2 regions of the Ewingella allii genome follow, and region 2 is predicted to be linked to the other one. Evidence: predicted binding sites of a transcription regulator. Region 2 holds the regulator's gene; the other holds the start of a gene.
The links. Region 2 encodes PhoB, which activates phosphate uptake and scavenging genes when phosphate is short. Its sites were predicted from a motif close to CTGTCATAAAACTGNCNNAT; they were not measured.

Region 1 (7,597 bases), on a different contig from region 2:
CAGCTGGCGCCGCCGCTGGTGCAACTGCAGCAGCCAGACCCGGTTGCTGTTGTGGCGCAGGCATTGCGTACGCTTGTTGCATCATTGGGTAAGCTTGCGCAGGTGCTGCACGGCTGATGCGTACTGATTCTTCGCCTTCAGAAATTTCCAGTTCAGAAATGCCTGACTCTTCAACCAGTTCGATCAGTTTCTTAATTTTACGAATATCCATGGGTGTGATTCCGTACTCTTTTTGCGAAAAAAATTAATGGGTTTTAGACAAGCGGTTAACCGCTGCCTGTAAAGCAAAATGGTAGCCATCTGCGCCAAGTCCGCAGATAACGCCCACTGCGATATCAGATAGATAGGAGTGATGCCGGAACGGCTCGCGGGCGTGAACATTCGACAGGTGGATCTCGATAAACGGGATCTGTACTGCCAGCAACGCATCGCGTAGCGCTACGCTGGTATGGGTAAAGGCTGCGGGATTGATCAAAATAAAATCAGTGTTTCCGCGTGCCTGATGGATTCTATCAATCAGGAGGTGCTCTGCGTTGGATTGCAGATGGCTAAGCGCTACGTCTGCGGCGGCTGCCTGCTGCTCCAAACCTTTAACTATATCGTTGAGCGTAGTGCTGCCGTAGGTTTCAGGCTCACGCGTCCCTAACAAATTCAGGTTAGGACCGTTTAGAAGCAAAATGTCAAACTTATGCGCCATTGTGAGCCTATCTCCGGCAATTAGACAAAGATTGTAGAAAATACCCTGATGTCACCGATTTGTCACCTATTTCGCGGCAAATCTACCCTGCTCATCAGCATGAGGTCGGGCATTATAATGATATCGTGGCAATTCGCAGCTAAATACTGGTCTTATCAGCGAAGATAATCAACCCTCAGAATGCTACTGAGGGTTTAGACTGTGGGATTATGCGGGGTAGAACACAGAAAAGTTAAGCCCGTTAACGCAGCCATTGGCGGAATTTTTTGTAGCGTAATGCTAACAAGATCGCTGCAATTGCCGCGTAGATGATGGGTTGTGGCGAGATAATTTTCACTGACCACATGTAGTGAATCGGTGCCAAAATGGCGACAACATAAATTAAATTGTGCAATGTCTGCCATTTCGCACCCAACTTACGCTGCGACCACAATGTCGAGGTGCAGGCCAGCGCCAGCAGGATTATCCAGCTGATAATGCCCAGTGTCAGATAGGGCCGCGAAATCAATTCGCTGCCCAGCAGCGCCAAATTGTTAATGCCCAACTCTAAGAACGAATAGCTGAGAAGATGCAGCGTTCCCCACGCAAAGCACCACAAACCCACTAATCTGCGCACGCGCATCAACAGCGGCTGTTTACCATAACGCGCAACGGGGGTAATAAGCAGCGTCGCCAGCAGCAATTTCAGAGTCATCCTACCGGTAAAATGCTGAATATCTTTAGATGGATCGGCACTGAACCAGCCCTGATTAATCGACAAGATCAGCCAAATAAAGGGCAGGAACGCCGCCAGATGGATAACCACCTTTAGCCATTTAATTTGTGTCAGGCTTAAACGCCGCATCGCATTTCCCTCAAAATCATCAATAGTTCACGCGCAAATCGAGGCCGCGGTACAGCGACGCCACCTGATCGCCATAGCCATTAAACAGCAGCGTCGGCTGGCGTTTAACATCCAAAATACCGCCAGAGCCGATGAAACGCTCGGTGGCCTGTGACCAGCGCGGATGGTCGACGTGCGGGTTCACGTTGGCGTAGAAACCGTACTCATTGGTGGCAATCTGGTTCCATGTCGTCGGCGGCTGGTTCTTGGTCAGGCTGATATTGACGATAGACTTGATGCCTTTAAAGCCATATTTCCACGGCACGGTCAGGCGAATTGGCGCGCCGTTTTGCGGGGGCAGGGCCTTGCCGTAGACGCCGACGGTCAGCATGGTTAGCGGGTGCATGGCTTCATCCATCCGCAGCCCTTCAACATAAGGGTAATCCAGCCCGCCGCCGATAAAGCGGTCTTTCTGGCCCGGCATGTGTTCCGGGTCATATAAGGTTTTAAACGCCACAAAGCGCGCATTGCCGGTCGGCTCGGCTAGCTTGATGATGTTGCTCAGCTGGAAGCCAATCCACGGCACCACCATTGACCACGCCTCGACGCAGCGCATCCGGTAGATACGCTGCTCCAGCGGGAAGCGTTTCATGATGTCATCCATATCGAGGGTGATCGGCTTGCCCACTTCGCCATCAATCACGATTTTCCACGGCGAGGTCACCAACTGGCCCGCATTAGCGGCTGGGTCTGCTTTATCCAGACCAAACTCATAAAAGTTGTTGTAGCCGGTGACTTTATCTTCTGGCGTCAGCGTCAGGTCATTTTGGTAGGCGGCAGGCTTGGTGAAATCCAAAGGTTTCCCCGGCGGGGCTTTTGGTCGGTCGTGGCCTTTGAACCAAGATGAGATGTCGGCCTTGGCGGTCTGGGGCAGAGCCAGCGCCGCGGCGCTCAGGCCCAATGCCTGCAATACTTTGCGACGGTCGTGAAAGATGCTTTCAGGCGTGACGTCTGCCTCAGTCAGTTTGCGGGGATTGTTCATGGCGTACTCCAGAATTTCTTAATCATTATTGTTACTGAGGATTCTGGTTTAAGAATGGCTGTTAAATCGATTTTTGGCGAGAGGACTGGGGAAAATACGAAATTTCAGAGGAGAAGGGAACCGAGCAGCGCAGGGAGAGTTTTCCTGCGCTGCTGATTGGCTTAGCTTTTAGCGCACCTTGACCAAAGTGCGGCCCGTAATGGTGTTAGCCATAATTGCGGCGGCCGCCGCTGGCGCTTGTTCAAGGCTGATTTCCGTGGCGGCTTGCTCATAGAACGAAGCGGGAAGAGTCTGGGTCAGGCGCTCCCAGGCGTCCATTCGACGATGCAGCGGACACATCACAGAATCTACCCCTTGCAGGCGAACGTTGCGCAGAATAAATGGCATCACCGTGGTGGGAAGCTGGTAACCCCCCGCCAGACCACAGGCCGCCACCGTACCGCCGTAGACCGTTTGCGACAGCAAGGTTGCCAGCGTGTGGTCGCCGACGGTATCGATGGCGCCGGCCCACAGCTGTTTATCCAGCGCCCGGCCTTCTTTGCTGAACTCTTCGCGCGACAGCACGGTTTTCGCGCCGAGCTGCTTGAGATATTCGGTATTGCTGGCGCGCCCGCTGATCGCCACCACGTCATAGCCGAGGGTCGACAGCAGGGTGATCGCCGTGCTGCCCACGCCGCCGCTGGCACCACTGACAATCACTTTGCCGCTGTCGGGTAGCACGCCGCCTTCCTCCAGAGCCATCACGCAGAGCATGGCGGTGAATCCGGCGGTGCCGATAATCATCGCGTGGCGCGAGTCCAGACCTTCCGGCAGCTGCACCAGCCAATCACCTTTTACGCGCGCCTTTTCTGCCAGCCCGCCCCAGTGGTTTTCGCCCACGCCCCAGCCAGTGAGGATCACCTGCTGACCCACGCTAAAGCGTGAGTCTTCACTGCTAATGACCCGACCGGCGAAATCGATGCCGGGCACCATCGGGAATTGGCGGATAATTTTCCCCGTGCCGGTGATTGCCATTGCGTCTTTATAATTGAGGCTCGACCAGTCAACATCGACCACCACATCGCCTTCCGGCAAATCATCTATGCTGATATCACCTACGCTGGAAAGGGTCTGGCCTGCGTCTTGCTGTAATAAAAGTGCGCGCATTTTGAGCTCCATAAGATTTATCAATTGATTGTTTATGCAGTTGCTATGCTATGAATATAACGCAATAGGGGGGATAGGGACTGATATGAGACAAAAACGGTGCCACTGAGTGCAAATTTAGGCACAATTTTGCATAAATCTTTACCGGATCTGACACGCTTATGTTTTATGATAGCGGCGTTTAAACGGCGGCCTGACAATGAAGGAATATTCTCTGGTTTGCCTCCTTCATTTATAGGTTTCAGGTAAGGCACAAGGATGCGATTTACTAACAGACTCACCGCGCTTATTTCCATGCTGGTTGCAGTAGCTATGTTGCTGATGCTGCTCGGCGTGACTTTTAGTTTTGTTTATCTCAGCAAGCAGGGCACCGAGCAGCATTTGCGGGCGCTGGCGACCACTTTCGACCAATCTCTTCTACAACATACGCCTGATGAGGCACAGCGCTGGATGCCCACCGCGATGCGTATGTTGGATATTTCAAACATCACTCTGCTGGAAAATAACAAACCGCTGCGAGAATATCGCGAGTCCGCCGATTTACACGCGGCGTGGGACAGCGGCTACCCCGACTATGCCGAGACAACCTTGCCGCTAATGCAGCACCCGTCGATGGCGCTGCACGTGGTGTATGTAGACCCCATCACCACTTACACCCATTCGCTGCGCTCGACCATCACCATTAGCTTCGCCATTATTTTGATGATTGTAGTGGTGCTGATGAGTTTCCGCTGGCTGCGCAAAGAGACGGCTGGGTTGGAACGACTGGAAGAGCGCGCCCAGCGCATTCTTCGCGGCGAGCGGGAGAATATTCGCCACGGCGATGTCTCCGAATGGCCGCCTTTTGCCAGTAGCGCCATTGATTTACTGATGGCAGATCTGGCCGAGGCCCGCGAGCAACGCAGCCGGGTCGACACGCTAATTCGTGCATTTGCCCAGCAAGATGCCCAGACCGGCCTGAGTAATCGGCTGTTTTTCGACAATCAATTGGCGACTCAGCTTGAAGAAAAGGGCGCGCACGGCGTGGTTATGCTGCTGCGACTGCCTGACTTCGACACGCTGCGCGAAATCCACGGGCAGGGGCACGTTGATGAACTGCGTTCCGCGATGGTCAATCTGCTCTCAACCTTTGTCATGCGCTACTCCGATGCCCTGCTGGCGCGCTATTTCCACAGCGATTGTGCCGTGTTACTGCCTCACCGCACTTTAAAAGAAGCAGAGGTGATGGCGGCCCAACTGGTCAATGCGCTCGGCGCGCTGCCAACCTCTAACAATATCGATCGCGATGCCCTTCTATATATAGGTATCAGTGCTTATCGTTTTGGTCAGCGGGCGGAAGAGGTGATGGACCACGCCGAGCAGGCGACGCGCAACGCAGCCTTTCAGGGAAGTAACAGTTGGCTGGTTTATGACAGCAAAGTGCCTGAAAAAGGGCGCGGCAGCGTTAAATGGCGCACGCTACTGGAAAATACCCTATCGCGCGGCGGGCCGCGTCTTTATCATAAAGGCAGCTTTACCAAAGACCGCAAGCTGGATCATCGTGAAATTCAGCGCCGCATCTTTGATGGCGAGCAAGAGCTGCTGGCTGCCGAGTTTATGCCGCTGGTGGTGCAATTTGGCATGTCGCAAAGCTATGATCGCCAAATGCTTTCTCAGATAATTCCGTTACTGGCGCGCTGGCCGGACGAAACGTTGGCATTTCACCTGACGGTTGATTCATTATTGCAGCGCTCTTTTGTCCGCTGGTTGCGCGATACCTTGCTGCAATGCGAAAAAAAGCAGCGTAATCGCATTCTGATTGAACTTGCAGAGGCAGATCTCTGTCAACATACCGAGCGATTACGGCCCGTTGTCCGCCTGCTACAAGGAATGGGCTGCCGTCTTGCTGTTTCTCAAGCCGGGCTTACCGTGGTCAGCACCTCATATTTGAAAACTTTCCCGGTTGAAAGGGTGAAACTGCACCCGGGATTGATTCGCGATATCGACAAAAGAATTGAAAATCAGCTGTTCGTACAAAGCCTGATTAGCGCCTGTGAAGGAACACAAGCCAAGGTTTTCGCTTCTGGCGTGCGCAGTAAAGAAGAGTGGGCAGTACTGTTAGAAAAGGGCATTCATGGCGGGCAGGGTGATTTTTTTGCTATGCCGCAGGCCGTGGAGCCCGTTAGCAAAAAATATTCACACAACGGTGATGTTTAAACTGATCGTAATGTGAAGATTTAACGTAGAATGGCGCAGCCTTTAACCGGTTACTGTCCAATGACGCCTATTTGTAAAGTTTTTGGCGAATTGTGGCGGGAGTTCTCGGAGCGAGAGCAAGAATTCATGTGCGGTGTTGGTGCTTGTAAGTTGCTGGTTGTAAACAGGTAAAAGGTGATTCTGGTTTAAATGAACAGGTCATTTTTCACCTCTGATTTGACAACCAAAAGTCATCGCGACTGTAAGCGGCCGACATCGTGGACAATTTCACCGAAGCAGAACGTTTTTGCGCCTTGTCGCTGCTTCGCGTGGTTGGTAAAGTAGGCGGATTTTATTTTCCGCCCCCAGCTAGCAGGATTATCCTTTCGTTATGTTTAAGAAATTTCGTGGCATGTTTTCCAACGACTTGTCCATCGACCTGGGTACCGCCAATACCCTCATTTATGTAAAAGGACAAGGCATTGTGCTGAACGAGCCATCAGTTGTGGCTATTCGTCAGGATCGTGCTGGTTCACCGAAAAGCGTTGCGGCCGTCGGCCATGATGCCAAACAGATGTTGGGACGTACTCCTGGCAACATCGCTGCTATTCGTCCGATGAAAGACGGCGTTATCGCTGACTTCTTCGTGACTGAAAAAATGCTGCAGCACTTCATCAAACAAGTTCACAGCAACAGCTTCATGCGCCCAAGCCCGCGCGTGCTGGTGTGTGTGCCTGTTGGCGCAACTCAGGTTGAACGCCGCGCTATCCGTGAATCTGCACAAGGTGCGGGCGCGCGTGAAGTGTTCTTGATTGAAGAGCCAATGGCAGCAGCGATCGGTGCAGGTTTACCTGTCTCTGAAGCGACCGGTTCCATGGTTGTGGATATCGGCGGTGGTACTACCGAAGTCGCGGTTATCTCCCTGAACGGCGTGGTCTATTCTTCTTCTGTACGTATCGGTGGTGACCGCTTCGACGAAGCTATCATCAACTACGTGCGTCGTAACTACGGTTCCCTGATTGGCGAAGCTACCGCTGAGCGTATTAAGCACGGTATCGGTTCCGCTTACCCAGGTGATGAAGTTCACGAGATTGAAGTTCGTGGTCGTAATCTGGCTGAAGGCGTTCCGCGCGGCTTTACCTTGAACTCCAATGAAATTCTTGAAGCGCTGCAAGAGCCGCTGACTGGCATCGTTAGCGCGGTGATGGTTGCGCTGGAACAGTGTCCTCCAGAGCTGGCTTCTGACATCTCCGAGCGCGGCATGGTATTGACCGGCGGTGGCGCATTGCTGCGTAACCTCGATCGCCTGCTGATGGAAGAGACCGGTATTCCGGTGGTTGTGGCAGAAGATCCGCTGACCTGCGTTGCTCGCGGCGGTGGTAAAGCGTTGGAAATGATCGACATGCACGGCGGCGACCTGTTCAGCGAAGAGTAATTTTAGCGACGCACGCTTTTGCTTAAGGCGTGCATAGCAAAGAATAAGTCTTGCCCGCCAAGGTGAATGTCCGTCTGGTGAAACCTGCTGCGTTAAAGTATGCAGTGTCAAATTGGGGTCGTGCATCGAACTACCTGAAGAAATGCGTATTCAGGTAGTTTTCGCTCGATCCGCTTCGCTTGCTACTTTTCCTGCTTAGGCTATCTTTCACTGGATTGGCTGAAACCTTCTGTTGCCGAGGAACTCGCATATTTTATGAAGCCGATTTTTAGCAGGGGA
Region 2 (7,597 bases):
GGTGCCGAAGCCTTCATCAAGGAACAGTGAGTCAATGCGAGTCTTGTCACTCACCAGATCGGAGAGCGCCAGCGCCAGTGCCAGACTGACCAAGAAGCTCTCGCCGCCCGACAGGGTGCGGGTGTCACGCACCGAGTCGGCCTGCCAGGTATCCACCACCTGCAACTCCAGCGCGTCGCTGGTTTTGCGCTGCAACAGATAGCGACCGTGCAGCTTTTCCAGCTGCTTATTCGCCAGATACACCAGATGATCCAATGTCAGACCTTGGGCAAATTTGCGGAATTTCGCGCCGTCGCTTGAGCCAATCAGCGAGTTCAAATAGCCCCAGTCGTCGCACAGCTGCTGGGACTGAGCAATCTGCGCGATCAGGCTTTGCTGCCCCTCACGGCGCGTGACGTCGGTGGTGAGCTGGTTGCGGATCTCCCCCTGACGCTGCTGCAAGGCTTTTAACTGCTGGGCCAATTGCTCGAGGCGTGCGGCCAGCGGCGCGGTATCGCTGTCGGTTTCACTCAGGGTTTCCGGTCGCTGTTGGCGCTGCTGTTCGAGAGTGAGGTTGGCCTGTTGCAGCAGGGCGCGATGCTCGGCCAGTTTCTGTTGAAGCTGCTCTTTGCGCTGCTGCAACTGCTGGCGCAGCGCATCGTCGAGCAGCGCGAGGCTGACGGCCTGTTCGTCGGCGAAATCACTGGCGCTCAGCGCCTGCTGCCACGCACTTTCGGCCTGCTGCAACCGCTCGGTCAACTGCTGCTGAGAGGCGATCGCGCTGGCGACCTGCCCGGCCAGCCTGTCGCGCAACTCCTGCGATTTTTGCAGCTGCTCGCTGGCGGCCTGCAAGGCATTTTCGCTGGCTTGCAGCTGGGCGCGCAGCTGCTCGCGCACCTGAGCGATCTGCTGTTCGCCGAACAGCGCCACGCGCTGATGACGGAGCTTTTGCACGCTTTCGCCATCTTGAGCGACCTGCTGCTGAAGCTTTGCCAACTGCTGCTGTTGCTGGGCATGGCTGGTTTGCATCAGCGTGAAGCGTTCCGTTAATAACGCGGCCTGCTGCTGGGCTTTGAGCTGCTCGCTCTGCGCCGCCGTCAGGGCATCTTTCGCCTGCTGTAACGCCCGCGCCTGCTGCTCGTGCTGACTGCTAAGTTGCTGACACTGCTGCTCTTCTTGGTCACGCTCTGCCAGCCATTGCTCCAGCTGCGGCGCGTCTTGTAATTCAAAACTGAGATTGAGCGGAGCGCTCAGCTGCTGCCAGCTTTCGAGATAGGCTTTTTGCTGGTTTTGGTCCCGAACCAGTTGGTTTTGCAGCCGCGCCTGCTGCTCTTTCAGGCTCTCGGTTTTGGCCCGCAGCTCGGTGCCTTGCGTGTGCAGCGCCTCAGTTTTGGCGCGCATTTCTGCCACGCGTTGCTCGGTTTCTGACGGCTTAACTGACTGATATTGCTCAATGGCCGGGTGCTCGGTCGAGCCGCACAGTGGGCAAGCTTCGCCAGTTTGCAGACGCGAACGCTCGGCCTCCAGACGGACAATCTGCCTCTCTTGCTCAAGCAGTTTTTCGACGTCGGTCTGGTGGGCTTTCTGCTGTTTAAACTGCTGGCGAATCTGCTCCAGCTGCTGCTCGGCTGCGGCTAATTCAGCCTGACGCTGGGTAAACTCTTGGCTCTGTTGCTCAACCCGCTGACTGATTTGCGGATACTGCTGGGCGAGGGAAAACAGCTGCTGGCGCACCGGGCGCAGGCGAGTCAGCTCGGACTGTCGCTGCTGCAATGCTGCCAGCGGATGGCGTTTTTCCAGCTCGGCCTGCTGATTTTGCTGGCTACCCAGCGCCTCGGCGAGTGTCGCCTGTTGGGCTTGATGCTGCTGACTCTGCTGCTCTAGCTTCAGGCGATCAGCGCTAAGCTGCTCTAAGGTTGTCGCTAGCTCCGTCGCCTGCTTTTGGGTGTCGGATAAAGCCTGTTGGCTGTCTGCCTGAGTTTTGTTCAGCTGGGCAATCTGGTTGTCCAGCGGCTGCACCTGCTCGTCAATCAGCTTCTGCTGCTGCTCTTGGGTTTGAACCTGCTGCTGGCGAGCCGCGCGGGCCTGCTCGACGGCGTGTGCCAGAGGAGACATCTCCTGAAGCTGATTGGCCTGCTGCTCGCCCAACTCCTTGAGGTGCTGGCTGAGCGCCAGATTGTCCTGCCGCAGCCGATTACGGTCATTGAGCAGGGGGCGAAGTTTCTCCGCTGGTTCGCTCTGCGCCAGTTGCAACAGCTGCGGCGCGGCCTGCGCGGCGTCCTGCTCGCTGGCCTGAAGCAATTGCTGATATTGCTGCTGCTTGAGCTGCGCCTGCTGCCACTGTAGCAGCCAGTTGAGATCGCGCTGCTGCGCCTGAGACTGCTGGCTAAGCTGCTGTTCTTGCTGGTTTACCTCGGCCAGCTGGCTCTCCAGCAGTTGGCGCTGCTCTTCGCTGAGCAGCTCAATGCCCGCCATGCGCTGGTGCAAGCCTTCGAGCTGGTTTTTCGCCTGCTTGTGCTGCTCAAAAACCTGCTCGGACAGCCGACCGTAAATCTCGGTGCCGGTCAGCTCTTCCAGCAGCTCGGCGCGGTCATTGGCATCGGCGTTGAGGAAGGCGGCAAATTGCCCCTGCGACAGCATCATCGACTTGGTGAAACGGCCAAAATCCAGCCCGGTGAGCTGGGCGATGGCGTCGAGCTTGTCGCGCACTTTGTCGGCCAGGATCTTGCCGTCTGCGAGCAGCGCCAGTTCTACTTTGGGCGCTTGCAGATTGCCGTCCGGCGAGTTCTTGGCCCGGCGCTGGCTCCAGAAGGCGCGATAGCCAATGCCTTTCACTTCAAACTCCACTTCGGCGAGTGATTCTGCGGTGTGGCGAGTCATTAGCTCGTTTTGGGTTGGCGACACGTTGAGGCGCGGCGTCTGGTGGTAAAGCGCCAGACAGATGGCGTCGAGCAGGGTGGTTTTCCCCGCGCCGGTCGGGCCGGTAATGGCAAAGAGCCCGTTGCTGGCAAAAGGCTCGGCGGTGAAATCGATTTTCCACTCGCCTTCCAGCGAATTCAGGTTTTTAAGCCGCAGGCTGAGAATTTTCATTGTGCGCCGTCCTCCGCTGACTCGCCGCTTTGTACTTGTTCTACGATTTGCGCGAACAGGGTGCGCATTCTGCTTTGGCGGCTTTCATCGACTTCGCTTTCCAGTGCCAGACGGCGCTCGAAAACTTCGCTGACGCTCAGCTCGCTCAAGGTCTCTTTTTCCTGCTGAGAAATGCTGTTCAGCCGCTGCTCTTTGCTGCGGCGCAGCAGCACCACTTCCACCGGCAGGTCGGCGGTGAGAGCCTGAATGCGGCGTTGAATATCGCTCAGGTAGTCCTGCGTGGCGACCTCGATATCCAGCCACACCGGCTGGTCGCGGGCGGCGTCGGTAAACTGTTTCAGCTGCTGTTCAATCTCGGCCAAAGAGCCCTTGATCATCTGCATCGGCTGGAATTGCGGGATCTCCAGCGTGTCGATGCTGTTTAACTGGTCGCCGGTGAAATCCAATAAATAGACGCTTTTCACCTTACTCAGCTCGTCGAAGCTCAGGGCAATCGGCGAGCCGCTGTAGCGAATATGCTCGGTTTTCGCCACGCACTGGGCGCGGTGAATGTGCCCAAGGGCGACATAATCCACCGGCGGGAAAGCCTGCGCCGGGAAGGCGTCGAGGGTGCCGATATAAATGTCGCGCACCGAGTCCGAGGTGCTGACGCCGACGGTGGTCAGGTGGCCGGTGGCAATAATGGGCAGAGGCAGGCCCAGTTTCTGGCGTTCGGCCTGCGCTGCCTGATACAGCGCGTCATAGTGCGCGGCGATGGCTTCCTGTAACGCCAGCTGCTTGTCGCTGCCGGACTGCCCGGCCTGACTGGCAATCAGGTCGCGCGGGCGCAGGAAGGGGATGGCGCACAGTACCGCGCCCGGCGTGCCGTCGCGATGATTTAAGGTCAGAACCTGCTGGGATAAGTCTTCGCCCACGGTGGCAATTACGCGGGTATTCAGGCAGGAGAGCAGCTCGCGGGACTCATTCAGCGTGGCGACCGAGTCGTGGTTACCCGCCAGCACGATCAGCTGGCAGCCGGTACTTTGCAGATCGACCACAAAACGGTTGTACAGCTCGCGAGCATAGCTCGGCGGCGAGCCGGTATCAAAGATGTCACCTGCCACAATCACGGCGTCAACCTGATGGCGCTCCACCTGTTCTATCAACCAGCGCAAAAACGCCTGATGCTCGGCGGCACGGCTTTTGGTGAAGAAATACTGGCCTAAGTGCCAGTCTGAAGTGTGGATCAGGCGCATGAAACTCCCGTTGTTGGTGTGCTGCAACAGTTTGCCGCAAAGTATAAACGTCAGGCTGGGGGCTGTCCTCGCTAAATCAGGCGGATTTCAACGACATGACGCATTAATGAAGGCTTAGCTACACTTAGTTTGGCTGCTGAGCGATTTTCATAAAAATGTCACAAAACTGACGCATAATCCCCTCCGCAATCAAACAATGATCGCTAACCTTTTGGCAGGACCTACGATGGCTAGACGTATTTTAGTGGTTGAAGATGAAGCTCCGATCCGTGAAATGGTGTGCTTTGTACTGGAACAAAACGGCTACCAGGCAGTGGAAGCAGAAGATTTCGACTCGGCAGTAGCCCGGTTGATTGAGCCATTCCCCGAGCTTATTTTGCTCGACTGGATGTTACCGGGCGGTTCCGGCATTCAGTTTATCAAACATCTCAAACGCGAAGCGCTAACGCGTGAAATCCCGGTCATGATGCTGACAGCCCGTGGCGAAGAGGAAGACCGAGTGCGCGGTCTGGAAGTGGGCGCGGACGACTACATCACCAAGCCTTTCTCTCCGAAAGAGCTGGTGGCGCGTATTAAAGCCGTAATGCGTCGAATTTCCCCGATGGCGGTGGAAGAAGTGATCGACATGCAGGGGCTGAGCCTCGACCCGTCCTCTCATCGCGTTATGGCGAACGAGCAGGCGCTGGACATGGGGCCGACAGAATTCAAATTGCTGCACTTCTTTATGACGCATTCTGAGCGGGTTTACAGCCGTGAGCAGTTGCTGAATAACGTCTGGGGCACTAACGTTTATGTTGAAGATCGCACGGTAGACGTTCATATTCGTCGCTTGCGTAAAGCGTTAGAAACCAGCGGACATGACAGAATGATTCAAACGGTACGTGGAACGGGTTACCGGTTCTCTACCCGTTACTGAGTCATTTATACCCTTGATACTTCAGGATGTCTGGGCGCAAGGCCGCGCTCGGTAACCCCATGATTTTGGGTATAGTATGTAGGGGCCTTTCGGCTCGCCGCAGCGGAGAATCTGTGTGTTAGAACGTCTGTCCTGGAAGCGTCTGGCGGGGGAACTGTTTCTGTTCTGTCTGCCAGCATTGATCATCGGTATTTTCTTCGGCCATTACGGATGGCTGCTATTTGCGTCGCTGCTGGCGGCGCTGGGCTGGAACTATTATAACCAGCTTAAACTCTCTCACTGGCTGTGGCTCGATCGCAGCATCACCCCACCAAATGGCCGCTGGAGCTGGGAACCGCTGTTTTATGGGTTGAACCAGATGCAAATGCGTAACCGTCGGCGGCGGCGTGAACTCGGTCAACTCATCAAACGTTTTCGCAGCGGGGCAGAGTCTCTGCCCGATGCCGTGGTGCTGGCGACCGAAGAAGGCAATATTTTCTGGTGTAACGGCTTGGCTCAGGATTTGTTGGGATTCCGCTGGCCGGAAGATAACGGGCAGCATATCTTCAACCTGCTGCGTTACCCCGAGTTTCGCAGTTGGATTCAGAACCGAGAATTTAACCGCGCGCTGAATTTGCAGCTCAATAATGAGCACTACGTTGAGTTCCGCGTGATGCCTTATTCCGAAGGTCAGCTGCTGATGGTGGCGCGTGACGTCACCCAAATGCGTCAGTTGGAAGGGGCGCGTCGCAACTTCTTTGCCAACGTCAGCCATGAGCTGCGCACGCCACTGACCGTGTTGCAGGGCTATCTGGAGATGATGGAAGACGCCAAGCTGGAAGAGCCTTTCCGCAGCAAGGCGCTGGACACCATGCAGGAGCAGACGCGACGCATGGACGGACTGGTGAAACAGCTGCTGACGCTGTCTCGCATCGAAGCAGCCACCAACATTGATCTCAATGAGAAGGTGGATATGCCGCTGATGATGGGCATGCTGGAGCGCGAGGTGCAGACTTTAAGTAATGGTCGCCACGAGATTGTGTTCCGCGTAAACGACAAGTTGCAGGTGTTTGGCAATGAGGATCAGCTGCGCAGCGCGGTGTCTAACCTGGTGTATAACTCGGTGAACCACACGCCGACTGGCACGCGCATTGAAGTCAGCTGGCAGCAAACGCCGCTGGGGGCGCAGTTTCAGGTCAGTGATAACGGGCCGGGCATTGAGCCACAGCACCTGCCGCGCCTGACGGAGCGCTTCTACCGCGTCGACAAAGCGCGATCTAGACAGACGGGCGGCAGCGGGCTGGGGCTGGCAATCGTTAAGCACGCGCTCAGCCACCACAACTCAAAGCTGGATATCATGAGCGAAGTGGGTGTCGGCACGCGATTTATGTTTACCCTGCCACAGCGTCTGGTGGTGCCAGCCAGTTCCGCTACGCCGGGCAAAGTGAAAGATACGAAGTAATATTCTGCTGGCATGAATGTTAAAAAATAAAAGCTGCTCATCGGGCAGCTTTTTTCTTTTATGCCAGAGGCTTACCCCAGCCTGCCAATCAGTAGCTCAACCTTTCATTAACACCTTATAAACGTACGGGAAACGACCCGTTCTTGGCGATTTCGCGCAGTTTTAGCGGCAATAGTCTGTATCTTGTGCTTAATTTGATGAATAATCATACATATCATGTTTTGCATATCTCTAGTGACTTAGTGATATGCACTGCTTTTTGGTAAAAGTCTGGTCTAAGGCTCTGCTTTTTGGATCTCGGCTTGCCTTTTCACGACATAAACGTTTACCTTACCGCCCGCTGTCGCTGAACTATTCCTGAATTACAACATTTCATCTGCATATCATCAGGCATTTTAGGCTTCTTTCTCTCCTCGAAATGGCATTGTCAGGCGGTTATCTCGCTCATTGACGTTATAACGAAAGAACAGGCGTTAGCATCGGTCACTTTATTCATTTGAACAGGCAACACGACACCAATCATGAGTACTCGTTTATCAAGCAAAGATATTTTGGCGTTGGGCTTTATGACCTTCGCCTTATTCGTCGGTGCCGGGAATATCATCTTCCCGCCGATGGTCGGTTTACAGGCCGGTCCCGCAGTCTGGTGGGCGGCGGCAGGGTTTATGATAACCGCCGTGGGCCTGCCGGTCATGACCGTGATTGCACTGGCTCGTGTGGGTGGTGGTGTTGACGCGCTGAGCTCGCCGATTGGCCGCGCCGCGGGCATTTTGCTGGCTACGGTTTGCTATCTGGCCGTCGGGCCGCTGTTCGCCACGCCGCGTACTGCCACCGTCTCTTTTGAAGTCGGGATCGCACCACTAACCGGCGACGGCCCGCTGCCGCTGTTCATTTATAGCGTCGTTTACTTCGCGCTGGTGATTGGTATCTCCCTCT

Region 1: a site for PhoB is predicted at 3,864-3,883, ahead of acuI (acrylyl-CoA reductase (NADPH)). Genes of this name have one in related genera too.

What each region holds. Positions count from the first base shown of each region.
Region 1 covers NZ_JAWUDN010000008.1:158,858-166,454, forward strand. Annotated here, with positions in the region: gene accB (acetyl-CoA carboxylase biotin carboxyl carrier protein) at 1-211, opposite strand, end outside; gene aroQ (type II 3-dehydroquinate dehydratase) at 245-697, opposite strand; gene msrQ (protein-methionine-sulfoxide reductase heme-binding subunit MsrQ) at 939-1,541, opposite strand; gene msrP (protein-methionine-sulfoxide reductase catalytic subunit MsrP) at 1,561-2,562, opposite strand; gene acuI (acrylyl-CoA reductase (NADPH)) at 2,731-3,708, opposite strand; gene csrD (RNase E specificity factor CsrD) at 3,967-5,904, shown strand; gene mreB (rod shape-determining protein MreB) at 6,275-7,318, shown strand; gene mreC (rod shape-determining protein MreC) at 7,574-7,597, shown strand, end outside.
Region 2 covers NZ_JAWUDN010000002.1:322,352-329,948, reverse strand. Annotated here, with positions in the region: gene sbcC (exonuclease subunit SbcC) at 1-3,069, opposite strand, end outside; gene sbcD (exonuclease subunit SbcD) at 3,066-4,304, opposite strand; gene phoB (phosphate response regulator transcription factor PhoB) at 4,531-5,220, shown strand; gene phoR (phosphate regulon sensor histidine kinase PhoR) at 5,336-6,661, shown strand; gene brnQ (branched-chain amino acid transport system II carrier protein) at 7,183-7,597, shown strand, end outside.